DNA from 4 places in the Glacieibacterium megasporae genome. Region 3 is predicted to be linked to each of the others. Evidence: predicted binding sites of a transcription regulator. Region 3 holds the regulator's gene; each other region holds the start of a gene.

Evidence for each region. Region 3 encodes LexA, which represses DNA repair genes until DNA is damaged. Its sites were predicted from a motif close to GTTCCNCNCTTGTTCT; they were not measured.
Region 1: the regulator LexA is predicted to act here: its motif matches at 1,108-1,123, upstream of KTC28_RS19410 (ImuA family protein).
Region 2: the regulator LexA is predicted to act here: its motif matches at 1,668-1,683, upstream of KTC28_RS15555 (ATP-dependent helicase).
Region 4: the regulator LexA is predicted to act here: its motif matches at 2,702-2,717, upstream of KTC28_RS02725 (Panacea domain-containing protein).

Annotation. Positions count from the first base shown of each region.
Region 1 is NZ_CP081849.1:227,326-231,312, forward strand. It holds gene KTC28_RS19405 (Y-family DNA polymerase) at 1-407, opposite strand, end outside; gene KTC28_RS19410 (ImuA family protein) at 328-1,089, opposite strand; gene KTC28_RS19415 (hypothetical protein) at 1,394-1,945, shown strand; gene ku (non-homologous end joining protein Ku) at 1,946-2,818, opposite strand; gene KTC28_RS19425 (DUF5961 family protein) at 2,898-3,134, opposite strand; gene ligD (DNA ligase D) at 3,243-3,987, shown strand, end outside.
Region 2 is NZ_CP081848.1:3,314,438-3,318,424, reverse strand. It holds gene KTC28_RS15555 (ATP-dependent helicase) at 1-1,616, opposite strand, end outside; gene KTC28_RS15550 (EF-hand domain-containing protein) at 1,759-2,067, opposite strand; gene rsmD (16S rRNA (guanine(966)-N(2))-methyltransferase RsmD) at 2,125-2,667, opposite strand; gene KTC28_RS15540 (pseudouridine synthase) at 2,664-3,728, opposite strand; tRNA gene KTC28_RS15535 (tRNA-Leu) at 3,903-3,987, shown strand.
Region 3 is NZ_CP081848.1:2,729,300-2,733,286, reverse strand. It holds gene moaC (cyclic pyranopterin monophosphate synthase MoaC) at 1-36, shown strand, start outside; gene KTC28_RS12765 (molybdopterin molybdotransferase MoeA) at 33-1,235, shown strand; gene lexA (transcriptional repressor LexA) at 1,271-1,954, shown strand; gene KTC28_RS12755 (DUF1330 domain-containing protein) at 2,405-2,698, shown strand; gene KTC28_RS12750 (ComEC/Rec2 family competence protein) at 2,781-3,987, opposite strand, start outside.
Region 4 is NZ_CP081848.1:582,160-586,146, forward strand. It holds gene KTC28_RS02700 (putative quinol monooxygenase) at 1-260, shown strand, start outside; gene KTC28_RS02705 (DUF4158 domain-containing protein) at 229-618, opposite strand; gene KTC28_RS02710 (hypothetical protein) at 683-1,264, shown strand; gene KTC28_RS23230 (helix-turn-helix transcriptional regulator) at 1,505-1,663, shown strand; gene KTC28_RS02720 (hypothetical protein) at 1,683-2,141, opposite strand; gene KTC28_RS02725 (Panacea domain-containing protein) at 2,149-2,577, opposite strand; gene KTC28_RS02730 (oxygenase MpaB family protein) at 3,061-3,987, shown strand, end outside.

The DNA of each region.
Region 1 (3,987 bases), on a different replicon from region 3:
CCGAGCATCTCCATGTCGGCGGTGGTGTCAGATGGACGGACGTCGAGATCGGGCACGAGGATACGCGCCTGCGCGACGGTCATCCCGCGGACGAGCCCCATCTCGACGGCCGCCGGGCACGAGGACGCGACGGACTGTTTGTTGCCGACCTGCTCGGCCAGAATCAGCGGCCTGATCGAGGGCGCGGTCCTTTCGGCGGCCCCCCGCCACCGCTGAGGCGAACCGGCCGGTGCATCGTCGCCATGCGACCAGCGGGCCCCCGGACGCCACCCCCCGACCGCCGACGTCGGGCATCCGTGCGTCGTCTGAAGAGATCGAGCGCGAGCCTCAAGCTGCGCGCGAGGCTCTGTCCGCCGGATCAGCTCGATCGAGAGCATCGGCAGGTAGAGCGAGGCGACCCGTGTCATCGCAAGCCTCGACAATGAGGGTGAAGGGATCGCCGTTGCGCTGGCGGACGAGTTCGGCGAGCCACCGAGCGCGGCCGACGCCCGGAACCGGCAGCCGCCCCGACGGTGCGCAGGCGATCCGCCACCGCGTCGTCGCAGCGGACAGCTCGGATAACGGACTGACGCCACGCCGCCGCCAGCGCCGCAGCAACAGCGCGGGTGTCCTGCCACCCTCGGCGGCGAGCTGGAGGCGCCGCGTCGCGATCATGTCGGCCCGCTTGACCTCACCGACCACCGCGGCGAGCCCGCCGTGCCGGAGCGCGTCCTCCATGAGCGCCAGGACCTCCTTGTCGTCGCGTCCTTCGGCGAACAGCACCTTGGCCGGCGTCAGTCCCGCCTGCTCGAGCCCCGGCGCATATAGATCGAAGCGACCGACGACCCACAGCACGCGTGCGTCGGCGTCGGCGGCAAACCGCGCGGCGGCGCCGGCGATGAAGAGGGTCGCCGCCGCATCGTCGCCCAGCGACGCCGCGGCCGGAGCGAACTCGTGCACCGCGGCAGCGTGGAGCCCGCCATCCGCCAGCCTCTGGTCGAGCGCGGCAACGGAAAAGCCGAGCGCGGAATGCCGGGTCGCGCCCTCGACGACAGCGAGATGCTCCCGGAGACGCGACAGCGATTCTGATCTGGATGCGATGGCGGACATGAAAAGCGCGACTCGTTTGTTCGCTCTATGTTCTTATCAACGACCGCCGACGTCAAGCCGGGTTGTGTCTTCGGCCCTTCAGCGCGTTGGGTCGGCGACTGAATTCAGCATCATGGAGTGGTCGTCGGCGCCTAGATGATCGACGCTCTCGGGGGTGGGAACCACTCGATCGTCATCTACAGCGCGGCGCGTCCCCGGCGACGATGACACGGTCGGCGGATAGCGGATCCATCGACGGTGATTTCGGAGTAGCGCGATGCGAGGGGACAACCCACAACATCGAGAGGTAATTCGGAGTGGCTTGATGAAAAAGGCGGTCGATCCCAAGCTCAAGGTATTCTCAGCCCAGATGGGCTTCTACGATTCCGTCGTCGCGGCGCGCAGCCAGACGGCAGCGCTCGAGGCGTGGGGCACCCGGCAAAACCTGTTCGCCAGCGGCCAGGCGAGGCAGACGGACGACGCGCAGGCCGTCGAGGCGGCGCGGGCGCAGCCCGGCGTGCCGCTTCGGCGGCTGATCGGGACCACAAACCCCTTCGAACTGAAGCCCCGTGGCCTTCCCGAGATCCCCGACGCGCCGCGAAAGTGGGCCGAGGACGTCCATCCCCAAAAACCGCCCGCTAAGCCGCCTAGAAAGACGAAGCCTGCGGATCGCAGGCCGCTCGACAAGGCCGAGGCCGCGCTCCGCCACGTCGACGAGGACCGCAAGCGCGAGGAGGCCGAACTCCGCCGACGGCAGGACGAGCTCGATGCGGAACGGGAGGCGTCGCAGGCACGGTATGTCGAGCAGCGCAAACAGGCGACCAGTGCTGTCGTCGAGGCGCGGACCGCCTACCGGAAGGCCGGTGGCACCGGCTGATCAGCCGGCCTTGCGCGCCCGCGGCTTTGCCGCCGGCGCCTTCTTGGCCGTGGCCTTGTCGTCCTTCGCCGCATCCTTGGCCCCCGACTTGGCGGCACCTTTCTTACCCTCGAGGCTGGCGCGGAGCGCCGCCATGAGGTCGATGACGTTGGTATTGTCGGGCTCGGCAACGGCGGCGGGCTTGTGACCCTTCTTCTTCTCCTCGATCAGGTCCTTCAACGCCTTCTCGTAACGGTCGACAAATTGGCTCGGGTCGAACGGCCCCTCGCGCTGCTCGATGATCTTTTCGGCGATCGCGATCATCCCGGCGTCGGCCTTGTCGTCGCTGATGCCGGCGAAGATCTCGTCGGACTTGCGGACTTCGGCGTCGGACCGGATCGTGTAGGCAAGGATACCCTTGCCGCGCGGCTCGAGCGCCAGAATCCGCTCGCGCGTCGCCATGACGATGCGCCCGAGCGCGATCTGCCCCGACTTCTCCATCGCGGTGCGGATGACGCCGAATGCCTCCTGCGCCATCTTGCCGTCGGGCGCGAGATAATAGGGGTTGTCCCAATAGAGCCGATCGATCTCGTCGCCGGCGACGAAGCGTTCGATGTCGATCGTCTTGGTGCTCTCGAGCTTGACCGATTTGATCTCGTCGTCGGTCAGCAGAATGTATTCGCCCTTCGATACCTCATAGCCCTTGACCAGCTTCGACCGCTCGATCGGCCCCGTGTCGGGGTCGGTCGTGATCATCTTGATCCGGTTGTTGGTCTCGGGGTTGATCAGGTTGAAGTGGACGTCGCCTGCGGCGTTGGTCGCGGTATACATCGCGACCGGACAGGTCACGAGTGAGAGCTTGAGATGACCCTGCCAGCTTGGACGATACGCCATGTCGCTTCCTCGCGGCGCGGACGAGGGCGCCAGGATCGATCAACGACCCTCGCGCGAAATCGTTTCCCGCCCGGTATCGTCACCCGCAGGGGGTCGTCGCGCCGGTCTCGAGATCGATGGTGAAGCAATGCTCGTGGCTGGTGCCGACTTCGCGCACGATCACCCGCATCTCGTTGTCGTCGGCGATGGGTGGATGGAAATCCTCGACGTAGGCGACCGCCGCCGCCTCGAACGATGCCTCGTCGAGCAATCGGGCGTGATGCTGGTCGATGTGCCGGGCGTGGACGCTGAACCGGCGGGTCGCGGCTTGAGGCATGGTCTGTTCTCCTTCACCCTCAACGCCGCGACGAGAAAATCGACTCATCGATCAAGTGCGATCATTGTGATTGTCGGACGTTTATCGACCAGTCCTACCGAGGCGCCGATGGCCACGACCAAGCTCGACAAATACCAAGGCATGCGGGACTTCGCGCAGACCGCCGAGCCGTCGGGCGACGACGCCAAGGTCGTGCCGTCGCAGGCGCTGCGCTTCGTCATTCAGAAGCACGCAGCGAGCCACCTCCACTTCGACCTTCGCCTCGAGTTCGAAGGCACTTTTCGGTCATGGGCTGTGCCGAAGGCACCGTCGCTCGACCCGTCCGACAAGCGCATGGCGATGGAGGTCGAAGATCATCCGCTCGACTATGGCGACTTCGAGGGCACCATCCCGAAGGGCCAGTATGGTGGCGGCACGGTGATGCTGTGGGATCGCGGCTATTGGGCCCCCGAGAAGGGGTTCGAGAACATCGCCGCGGCGCTGGCCAAGGGCGAGCTCAAGTTCGTCATGGAGGGCGAGCGGATGCACGGCTCGTGGGTCATCGTCCGGCTCAAGGGCGACGGCCGCGGCAGGCCGAAGAATGCGTGGCTGCTGATCAAGCACCGTGACGAGGGGGCGGTCGAGGGCAACGTCACCGGTCCGAGCGACGACGACCGCTCGGTGGCGTCGAAGCGCACAATGGCCGACATCGCCGCCGGTAAGGGCCGTTCGGCGAAGCCGTTCATGACCGCCGGCGGTGCCGACGCCGGTGCGGTGTGGCAGAGCAACCGCTCGACCGCGACGGCGGGACCGAAGGCGGCCGCCGAAACGAAGACCAAGTCCCCCGCGGAGCCCGGCAAGTCGGCCAACGCCG
Region 2 (3,987 bases), 590 kb from region 3:
CGCTCCTCGTGATCGGCCTTGTCGTTCTCCATGACGAGGCTGACGTGTTCGAGGAACGCGGTCATTGATTCGAACTCGTCCATCGCGCGGGTAAGTTCCTGGAGGTTCTCGAGCCGCCCATCGGCCTCCGACGTCCGCTGGTTCTGGTACATCGCGATATACCCCGATTCCTCGAGGACGATCCGCGCGAGTTCGGCGTGGGGCAGGGTGTCGACCTGGTCGCGCCACCGCTTGAGGTCGGTCATGAAATTGCTCAGCGAGCGTCGCGCCGCCGGGGTGAGTTCGTCGGTCTCGATCAGCGCGTTCGCCGCCGACGACAGCGGCTTGTTCGTCGCGCGGGCGTGGGCGTGGAGCGACTGCATCGCCTTGTCGCCGAGCCCGCGCTTGGGCGTGTTGACGATCCGTTCGAACGCCAGCCCGTCCGATGGCTGGACGACGACGCGGAGGTAGGCGATCGCGTCGCGAACCTCCGCGCGCTCATAGAAGCGGAAGCCGCCGACGATCTTGTACGGCAGGCCGGTGGTGATGAAGCGGTCCTCGAACTCGCGCGTCTGGAACTGGGCGCGGACGAGGATCGCCATGTCGTTCAATGACGCGCCCTCGCGCTGGAGGCGCTCGATCGCGTCGCCGGTCAGCCGCGCTTCCTCGGGGCCGTCCCAGACGCCGACGACCTTGACCTTGTCGCCCGAGTTGCGCTCGGTCCACAGAGTCTTGCCGAGGCGTCCCGAGTTCTTGGCGATCAGCCCGCCGGCGGCGCCGAGGATATGCGGGGTCGAGCGGTAATTCTGTTCGAGGCGGATGACAGTCGCGCCGGGAAAGTCGACCTCGAAGCGGAGGATGTTGGCGACCTCGGCACCGCGCCACGAATAGATCGACTGGTCGTCGTCGCCGACGCAGCAGATGTTGCGGCGGTCCTGCGCGAGCAGCCGCAGCCACAGATACTGGCTGACATTGGTGTCCTGATATTCGTCGACGAGGACGTATTTGAAGCGCCGCTGGTATTCCGCCAGCACATCGGGGTGGCTGAGGAAAATCGTCAGCATGTGGAGGAGCAGATCGCCGAAATCGCACGCGTTGAGCGCGACGAGACGCTCCTGATAGCGCGCATACAGCGCGACCGATCTGTTGTCGTAGCCGCCTTCCTCGGTCGCGGGGACCTGCGCCGGGGTCCAGCCGCGGTTCTTCCAGCGGTCGATCAGCGACGCCAGCCCCTTCGCCGGCCAGCGCTTGTCGTCGACGTTCGCCTCGATCAGGACCTGCTTGAGCAGCCGCAACTGGTCGTCGGTGTCGAGGATCGAGAAGTTGCTCTCCAGCCCGACGAGCCCGGCGTTGCGTCGCAGCATGCGCGACGCAACCGAGTGGAAGGTGCCGAGGAACTGCATGCCTTCCGCGCTCCCCCCAAGCAGCAGCCCCATGCGATGCTGCATCTCGCGCGCCGCCTTGTTGGTGAAGGTCACCGCAAGGATCTCGGACGGCCACGCTCGCCGCGTGTAGATGATGTGCGCGAGGCGGCTGGTCAGCGCGCGGGTCTTGCCGGTCCCGGCGCCGGCAAGGAGGAGCACCGGGCCTTCGGTGGTCAGCACTGCCTCGCGCTGCGCCGCGTTGAGACCGTCCATGTACGGCGGTTCGGGGGCCGGGGAGTGTGGGGCGGGCGAGGCGTGCATCGCTGAACACATAGGGAACGGCGACGCGTTTGTCACGATGCGGCTTGCCCGCGCGCGATGTTCGGACCGAAGCTTGGCCGGTCAGGGCGGCGGACTAGTTGCCCTTCGCCTCACGCATCGCGCGCATCTTCTCGCGACCGGCCTTGAGCTCGTCCATCGTCAGAAAGCCGTCGTGGTCGGCGTCCATCATGTCGAAGCCGCGTTCCTGGCGGCCGGCGGCGAGCCACTCGGCCTTGCTCACTTTGCCGTCGTGGTCGGTGTCCATCGCCGCGAACCGCGTCGCCATGCCTTCATGCTGGCCCGATGCGGGGGCAGCTTCCTGTGCCGCGACTGGCATGCCGACGACGACGGCAAGCGCGGCGACGAAGGTGGCGACGAACGCGACGAATAAGATGCGGCCCATGGCAGTAGCTCCTCGACTATGCCCGAGATACGCGCACCCCGGCGGCGATCCCCCGAGTCAGTCGGCGCGAAACAGATGGAGCCGCGCCTTGCCGTGCGCGCGGACGGTGTCGAGGGTGAAGCCCGGCGGTTCGAGCGCTTCGCCCTTCGCCGTCTCGACCGACACCCATGCGTGCGGTGCGACCCAGCCATATTCGAGCAGCCGGGCGAGCGCGGGCAAAGCATGGCCTTCGCCGTACGGTGGGTCGAGGAGGATCAGGTCGAACGCGGCAGGGGCACGGCCGATCGCCTGCACAGGCTGTTGCAGCACAGTCGTCGCGGCGTCGGCGCCACATTTCAGGATGTTGGCGCGCAGCGCAGTCACCGCCGCCTTGTCGTTCTCGACGAAGGTCGCGTGCGCCGCGCCGCGCGACAGTGCCTCGAGCCCGAGCGCGCCGGTCCCGGCGTACAGGTCGGCGACGCGCAGCCCGTCGAAGTCGCCGAGGCGGCTGGCGAGCATGGAGAACAGCGCCTCGCGCGCTCGTTCGCTCGTCGGTCGCGTCGCTTCGCCCGGCGGCGCGACCAGCGGCCGCCCGCGATATTGTCCCGCGATGATCCTCATTTGGCCTTCGACACCGATTTGCGCAGCTGGTCGATCGCCTGCGGGTTGACCTCCTCGACCGCGCGCGCGGGCAGGTCGCTCAATTCGAACGGGCCGTACGCGACGCGGATCAGCCGCGAGACCTGGAGGCCGAGGAATTCGAGGACGCGGCGGATCTCGCGATTCTTGCCCTCGGTAAGCGTGATCGACAGCCATAGGTTGCGCCCGGTCCGGCGCTCGATGTCGGCGTTGATCGGGCCGTAACGCATCCCGTCGATCTCGATACCCTCGATCAGCCCTTCGAGGATCGCCTGCGTGACTTCGCCGTAAGCGCGGACGCGGTAGCGGCGCGCGACCGCGTTGACCGGCAGTTCGAGCTGTCGCTTGAGCGCGCCGTCGGTCGTCAGCAGCAGCAGCCCCTCGGTATTCATGTCGAGCCGTCCGACCGGCACGAGCCGCGGCAGTCCGGGGGGCAGCGCGTCGAAGATCGTCGGGCGGCCGCCGGGATCACGGACCGTCGTCAGGAAGCCCGCGGGCTTGTGGAAGCGGAACAGCCGCGTCGCCTCGATCGCCGCAACCGGGCGGCCATCATACGTCACGCCGTCGAGCGACGAGATGATGTGCGCAGGGGTCGTCAGGACGGTGCCGTTGATCGCGACGCGCCCCTCGGCGATGAAGCGCTCGATGTCGCGACGCGATCCGACCCCGGCGCGCGCGAGCAATTTGGCGATCCGCTGCGGCTCGATCTTGCCGGGGGCCGCCGCCGCCGCTTCGGCGCGCGCATTGCCGCGGTCGCGACGCGGGGCGTTGTTGGCGCGCGAAGGCTTGGCCGCTTCGTCGCGGGCGCGGGGCACCTTGACCGGACGCCCGCCGAACGGATTCGACGTGCTCCCCGCCTCGGGGCGCTTGAGCATCGGGCGCTCGGCCTGGTTGGCGCGGCGATTGGCCTCGCGCGGATTGGTCGACAGCGGATCGCCGCCGGCGGGCTCGCGGCGGCGGACGGGAGGCCGGGGACCGGCGGGGGGATCGATGGGCGGACGGCCCGGAGGGCGGCCGCCGGTGCGGCGCGGGGGCTGTGACATGCGGCGTTCGTGGAACGAGAAGCGCGAATTGGCAAGGTGCGCGCGCTATCGCTCGACCAGCCCGCGAAGCGACCCTAGCAAATACAGCGCCTTGTCCCGAACGATTGCTATTCCCCCGACGCCCTTCTTTGCGCTACAAGCCCGTCCGCAGCGCGAGAACGATCGCGCGCCCACGCGGGTGTGGTGAAACTGGTAGACGCGCGGGACTCAAAATCCCGTTCCGCAAGGAGTGCCGGTTCGACCCCGGCCACCCGCACCA
Region 3 (3,987 bases):
GCCCGCGTCGACGGCGACACGGATACCGCCGAGTGAAGCCGTTGCTTGGCGTCGACGAGGCGCAGGCGCGGCTGCTCAATGGGGTCGTTCCCCTCCCCGCCGAAACCGTTCCCTTCGCCGCCGCGCTGGGCCGCATTCTCGCCGCCGACGTCGTCGCCAAGCTCACCCAGCCGCCGTTCGCCGCGTCGGCGATGGACGGCTACGCGATTCGCTGGGCCGACCGCGCCGGGCCGTGGCGGCTGACCGGCGAGAGCGCGGCGGGGCGCAGCTTTGCGGGCCATGTCGGTCCCGGTGAGACCGTCCGCATCCTCACCGGCGCGCCGCTGCCCGCCGGGGCCGACACCGTCGTTGTCCAGGAGGACGTGGCGCGCGATGGTGACATCGTCACTCTAACCGGCGACGGGCCGCCGCGCGAGGGCGCGCACATCCGTCGCGCAGGATTAGATTTCGCCGCCGGACAGTCGGTTGCGGCAGCGGGATCACGTGTCACCCCGGCGCGGATCGGCGTCGCTGCCGCCGCCGGATACGCCGCCCTCCCCGTCCACCGCCGCCCGCGCGTCGCGATCCTCGCCACCGGCGATGAGCTCGTAACGCCCGGGGTCGCGCCGGGGCCGAGCCAGATCGTCAGCTCGAACGGCGTCATGCTCACCGCGCTACTCGGCAAATACGCCGATGTCATCGACGGCGGCATCGTCGCCGACACACGCGAGGCGCTGACCGCCGCGATCGCGGCGCAGGCCGACGCCGACGTCCTCGTTACGATCGGCGGCGCGTCGGTCGGCGACCACGACCTAGTCCAGCCGGTCCTCCGCGAGATGGGCGCGACGATCGACTTCTGGCGGATAGCGCTCCGGCCCGGCAAGCCGATGCTCGCCGGGATGCTTGGCGCGACCCGCGTCGTCGGGCTGCCGGGTAACCCAGTGTCGGCGTTCGTCTGCGCAACGCTATTTGTCGTGCCGTTGCTCCGCGCGCTCGGTGGCGACCTCTATCCCCTGCCGGGCAGCGTCCCCGCCCGGCTCGGCGTCGACCTCGAAGCCAACGGGCCCCGCCGCGACTATCTCCGCGCCCGGCTGATCGATGGCGTCGTTGCACCCGCGTCGGCACAGGACAGCGCGATGCTCCGCGTCCTCGCCGACAGCAATGTCCTGATCGTCCGCGAACCGTATGCCGAAGCAACCAAATCGGGTGCGATGGTGGACTGCATCATGCTTGACACCATATCTAGTGTTGCCTAAACGTTCTGCATCGGTTCCTGGGATGGAGAACGACAGTGCTCACGCGCAAGCAACATGACCTGCTGACATTTATCAACGGGCGCTTGAACGAGAGTGGTGTGTCGCCGTCGTTCGAGGAGATGAAGGAGGCGCTGGCGCTCAAGTCGAAGTCGGGGGTTCACCGCCTGATCAACGCGCTCGAGGAACGCGCCTTCATCCGCCGCCTGCCGAACCGCGCGCGTGCCCTAGAAGTGCTGCGCATGCCCGATGCGGTCCAGCGCGCTGTAAGTGCGCCCAAGGGCGAGGTCGTCCACGCCGACTTCCGCAAGCGGGTGGCACCGGTGGCCCCGGCGAACGATATCGTCACGCTCGCACTTCATGGCCGGATTGCCGCCGGGCAACCGATCGAAGCGTTCGAGGACGACCGGTTGCTGTCGGTTCCGGCAGCGCTGCTCGGGCCGGGGGATCACTATGCGCTCGAAGTATCGGGGGACTCGATGGTCGATGCGGGTATCCTAGACGGCGATTACGCACTGGTCCGTCGCTGCGACACCGCCCGCGATGGCGACATTGTCGTTGCGCTGGTCGACGGCAACGACGCGACGCTCAAGATCCTGAAGCATGCCAAGGGTATGGTCGAGCTCGAACCGGCGAACACGATGTATTCGACCCAGCGCTATCTGCCGTCGCGGGTGCGCGTACAGGGCAAGCTTGCGGGACTGTTGCGCCGATACGCCTGACGAAGATCGACCTCGCGATCCGGCGTTTAGCGGGCTGACATTTGTTGTCGGCGTTCCCGGCGGTTTGTCTCTAGCAGTTCGAGCAATCGCGGCAGAATTATCGACTTTAGGAAGAATTAATCCGCCTCTGTAAGCTAGAACTTACGATGGGTCACATCGCGGCGTCCAGGCTGATGGCATAGTCCGCCGTGATGGTGGCTAGTCGCGGCGACGCAGGACCGAAGCGAATGACGCCGCTGAAACTTCATGCCGCAATGTACGAAATCTGAATGCTGGCGATCGATTAGGCGAAGGCATACTGGCCAGCGCTGACCTCACCATCGCTAAATGCGACGGTCGAAATGCACGCCTAAATCTCATTCCTCAAATATCGCATATCAGCAATGCGGCGATATCCACTTTGGATAGTTAGAATCGTCGACAGATGCGAGTTGCAACGAGGGGTGCGCAATGGCCGAGTTTGTTCTGGTGACGATCAAGGTCCACGACATGTCATGGGTAGAGAATTACGCAGCGAACGTACCGGCGATTATCCGTAAGCACGGTGGCGCGTACTTCGCGGTGTCGGAAAGCATTCGGCGGTTCGAAGGTGACGGGCCGGATCTCGACTCGATCGTTTTGCTGACATTTCCCTCACGAGCCGCGACCGAGGACTTTATTTCGGACCCGGATTATGCGCCTTACAAGGCCGCACGGCTTGCGGCGACCTCGGGCGATATGTTCGCGTTCACATCACATGGTTGACCACGAACACGAGCTATAGCTGGACGCTACGCGTGCATCGTTCGCGAAGCCGGCAGTCGAGCAATGCGGTCGCTTGCCTTACTCAATAGGTAGGCTCGTCCGGGTTCGGCGCGGCCTCTGCGGGTCGGCCTGCGCGCAAAGCCCGCCCGGCACCGCTCGCGCCCCCGGCGCGAGGTCGCCAGACACGCGGCTGAGGCATCCACGGATGGTCGCCGGTCAGTTCGCCGACGGTCTCGACCCGCCGCCCCGCGAGCCAGATCGCAACCGCGCCGCTCGTTTCGAGCGCGGTCCGGTCGAGCTTGAGCCAGCGCGGTTTGCACCAGCCGGGGAGACGCCGTTCGCTGACGACGATGTCGGCGGCGGCGCACGCCGGGCCGAACTTCGGCTGGCCGATCCGGTCCTTCGACAGCGTCGCCAGCAGCCGGATCGCGCTCCGCCCGGTGCCGACCCGCGCGACGCAGGCGTCGACGGTGCAGTCGGCATTCGGCAGGTCGGCGATCGCGGCGTCGGCGGTCGACGCGGTGACCCCGCCCCAGACGTCGCGGAGATAGTCGCCGGTACGGTCGCGGAGCAGCGCCAGCCGCGGCCCCTCGTCGTCGTACGCGTCGAGCAGAACCGCGACATGGTGGCCGTCGGCGCTGACGAGCAGATCGGGCGGGTGCGAGGTCAGCGCCATCACGGCACCGATCACCACCGGCACCGCGCCGAGCCAGCGCGCGCGACCCTGCCAGATGAACAGCCACAGCCCGCCGCCGACGAGCAGCGCGTACGCGGTAATCGGCATCAACCCAACCCGGACGACCGACCCCGGCCACCCGGCGACCCACACCGCGAGCGCGATCAGCGCGTCCATCGACTTGCCGAGCGCCCACCACGCCGGGGCGGCGATCCCGAGCGGGTCGAGCAGCAGCGCGACCACGAGCAGCGGCATGACGACGAAGCTCGTCCACGGGATCGCGAGCAGGTTGGCGAACACCCCGTACGCCCCGGTCTGGTTGAAGTGGAACAGCGCCGTTGCTGATAGCAGCGCCTCGGCGATGACCCCGGTGACGAGCAGCCCGGCGAGGTGCTGGAGCGTCCGCGACACCCAACCCGCATTCTGCCGCGGCGCCGACAGCCAGCGACCGAGCCGCGAATTGAACAAGGCGACGAGCCCGGTGACCGCGGCAAAGGTCAGCTGAAAGCTCGGCCCTAGCAGCGCCTCGGGGCGGACCGCCATGATGACGAAGCCGCCGCCCGCGAGCAGCCGCAGCGACAGCGCCTCGCGCCCCATGATGACTCCGAGCAGA
Region 4 (3,987 bases), 1.8 Mb from region 3:
CTATGATCGCGCCGACCCGCGCCGAGCCGGGATGCGTGAACTATGATCTGCACCGCCGCGAGGACGATGTTGCGCAGTTCGTGCTCTACGAGGGGTGGGAGAGCAAGCAAGCGCAGGCAGATCACATGGCATTGCCTCACTTCGTGACGATGCTCGAGGCGGTCGCGGACGTGGTCAGTGGTTCCAGTGATGACGGGAAGCCATACACGGCAGAAACGCTGGTGATGATCACCGATCGGGTATCGGCTTCGCCGACCTAGCACACGCTCCCGACCCGTGCCGACGCTCGCGCAGCCACGACAGACGGCTTTTGCGGGGCTTCTCCTTTTCCGACAGGAGGGCGTCGAGACCGCTGCGCTGTTCGCTCGAAAGGCGGACGGCGATATCGTCGATCACCATGAGACTGGCGGCGTGCATTGCCTCGGCCGCCATATGCTCGATCACGGTGATGCCAGGAATAACGATACGCTCGGCCCGCAGTTTGGAGACAAGCCGATCGATTAGGACGCGGCCGTCGATCAGACCGATTGCGTCGTTCAGCAAATCCGCGGCGAGCGCCGCGCGAACCGGGCGGGTCAGCTCACGATAATCATGCCAACGACGCTTGATCGTGGCCAACTGCTCATAGGATGCTATGCTCGAGCAGATCAGACTGGCACTTTGTCCAACCGATTAGCGGACCGTGCTCGTCATGCTCGAACGCCGAAATCCGCCAAGCGCCAAATTTATCGCGACGACGAACGTCGGGCCTGACATCGAAGCGCTCTATACTTCGGTCTTCGCCTTTAATAAATCCTGGTCGCAGCGGGCATGGCCGGCACCGAACGGAACGCTCATCGACACCGACGAATTCCTGTCGCGTGAAGAGCTGCGCGCGACGAGCCTTTACAAGAATTTTCTCGCAGCATTGAGCTTCGATCGGACGTTTTGCCTGATGCTCGATCGGCGCGACGGCGAACGTTTGGGGCTGATGCTTTTCGGTCCTGGGGATCGCGACCTGACCCTACTACGGCGAGGCCTGCGGGTGCTTGGCCCGCACATCCAACGAGCTGGGCGGATCAGCCACCGCATCGCCAGCGTCGAGGTGGCTGCAAGCGCAGCTAGAGCCGCGGCGAACCGGTCACGCTACGCGCTTATCACGCTCGATAAGCATCGCCATATTCTGTCGATCACCGGCCGTGCTGTGCACTTTGAGGTAGCCGGTCTGATTACGACCGCTGGGGGAAATTGGCGTTCGTCGACCCGATCAGTCAGCAGAGACTGACGAAGCTGAGCCTGACCGCGTCGCGCGAGGACCTCGCTTTCCAGGCGGCCGATAGATCAGGTCGTGAACAGCCGGTTCTGGCCGCTTTGGTCACGCCAAAGACCTTTCCGACTATTGGCGCCGCCTTTGCTGACGCTGCAATGATCATCACCATTGGCAGCGGTGTCTGTGAAGCACCGTCTTTGGGCACCGACCGACTGGGCGCAGTAGTTCGTTTTGACTCCGACAGAGGCACGCGTCGTGGGCGCTCTGGTCGACGGACAAAGCCCTCAGGAGTATGCCGCCCGCAACAGCGTCAGTATCAACGCCATACGCTTTCATCTCAACCGTGTTTTCCGTAAGACCGAAACTGCCAGTCAAGCACAACTCATCACCAGAATCGTGCAAACTCCGCAGTGATACGTAGCTATCAGGCCTATCAGCTCGCTTGACGCCTCTTCTTTATCTGATCGGCCTTGTCCTTATACACAGGATAGACTTGATGCTTTGCATCCCACCAGAGCACTTCCATTATTATAGTATTTGGAATGCGGACGCACCATAGGCGGCCTTTCGCGCTCATACGCAGACTGACCAGTTCGTCGATGTCGTCGCGATTGATGACGCGCAATTGATCGCGGGCCGCCTTGCTCAGGTCGTTGACCTTGACCGGGTGCGACCCGCCCTTCATCAGATCGTTCCAGTTCAGGTGCTCGAAGCTGTGCAGCTGATCGACGAGATCGCGGAACTCTCCGTCGGTTCCCGCCCCCCAGGCGAAGGGACCCTTCCGGTCGCAAGCGCAGAAGCGCCAGGAAACCCGGCCATTCGCGATTTCAGGCGAAACCAGCTTCGCGAGCTTCGTAGTATCCGGTTCGGCACGAAATCTGGCGTTCTTCAAAGTGCGCTCAGAGGTTGCCGTAGTAGTCTGTCAGCGCTCCATGCGATATCGGACGACAGCCGCGCTCACCATCGGGAAGACCAATGCGGGCCTCGATCCAGGGCTGCTCGTTATGCGTCAGGGCGCTGAGCCAAGTGGCCGATTTATCACCGTAGGTCGCCAGAACGCCATCGACGGTCTCTCTATCGTCCTTCGAGAGACGCTCGAGCCGACCAGTCGGCTCGGAAGCGATGATGAATTCACCGCGATGAGCCTGGAAGAGGTCTGGCACCACCGGGCCGTTGGCCCACGCCTCTATTCGGTTGGCGAACAAAGGCCGCTCGTCCCAAACCAGTGACCACGCCTGCGAATAGTAAACGAGCTTTTGCAGCTTCATCGACGTGATCGGCCCGGTCTGAGACAGGATGTATGCCGACACGTCGAACAGGTCCGCCACTCGTCGCTCCCCCTTCGGATGCAAATCTCGATCACTCGGTAGCGCTGTGCCCTCCCGTCGTCCAGCCCGGCTCGTCATCCAGCGACGGGTCAGAGCGTATATCAGTATCGTAAGCGCCTTCATCGTTTTCCTCTCGTTCTTTTTGATTTCGCATTTCTCCGATCAGCGTCCGACTGCCTTCAGGAACGCTTGTGACCGTGGAACCCCCCGACATCACGGCAGGCACCGTGAATCCGGCTCCGGATCCAATAGCCGGGTGGCCTTCGGCTCAGTCGGCATCGCAAATCGCAGCCGGACATTCCGCTTTCGAAAGATGGATCATCTTCAGCCGACGGTGATCCTCCGACGATCGCAACCGGATCCGGCGCCTGATACTCGGCGACTTCCATGCGACGGGCAGCATGACCGAATGTAATGCGAGCCGGGATCGCACAGCGCGGGGCGACGGGATCAGATACGCCGGGTCACGCCCGGCCAGTCGGGATGCGCTTCAACCTGCGAAACCGAAAAGACGATAGACCGGAGAGGACCTGTAGATTGCGCAGGTTGCCGGGTTTACCTCGCCCTGTTTGCGGTCGATGCGATCGGCTAGAACCGAGCCGTCGCGCGAAGGCTCGTCGCTCAGCGCGCCACCTGCCAACCGCTGAAAACGACGACGCGCATTGTTTGCACGCAATGCCTCGCGTCGGGGAATTCCCGACCTATGTTAGCGATATGGCCGATCCACGCACCCTGATAGCCGGATACGTTCACGACCTCATCGGCTCGAAGTCCGATACGCCAGGGTTCGTCCGCGTGGCGGCCGAGCCGGGCCTCGTACCCTATGGCGGTGCGGCGTGGACGGTGCATGGCGACTTCACCGCTATGATGATCGGTGGGGTCGTCGCCCTGTTGACGCAGATGCTGCATCCGGTGGCGGCGGCTGGTGTCTGGGACCATAGCAATTTCCGCCGGGACCTGATCGGTCGGCTCAAACGGACGGCCCAGTTCATCGCGGGGACGACCTATGGTTCGCATACCACCGCCGGAATGATGATCGATCGGGTCCGGCGCATCCACGACCATGTGGGCGGCACGCTGACCGACGGCACGCCCTATTCCGCGAACGATCCGGCCGTCCTGACATGGGTTCATGTCGCCGGCGCGGACGCCTTCCTACGCGCGTACATCCGATATCGCGATCCGGCGATGCCGGGCGCGGCGCAGGATCGCTATTTCGCCGAAACCGCCGCCGTTGCCCGGGCCTTGGGCGCTACCGATGTGCCGCTCGATCGCCGCGGAGTCGCAGCCTATTTCCAGGCCGTCCGCCCACAGCTCGAGGCGACCGCTCGCAGTCGCGAGATCGCCCGCATTCTCCTCACCGCCCCGACCCCGATCCCGAGCACCGCGCCGGCGACGCGCTTGATGATG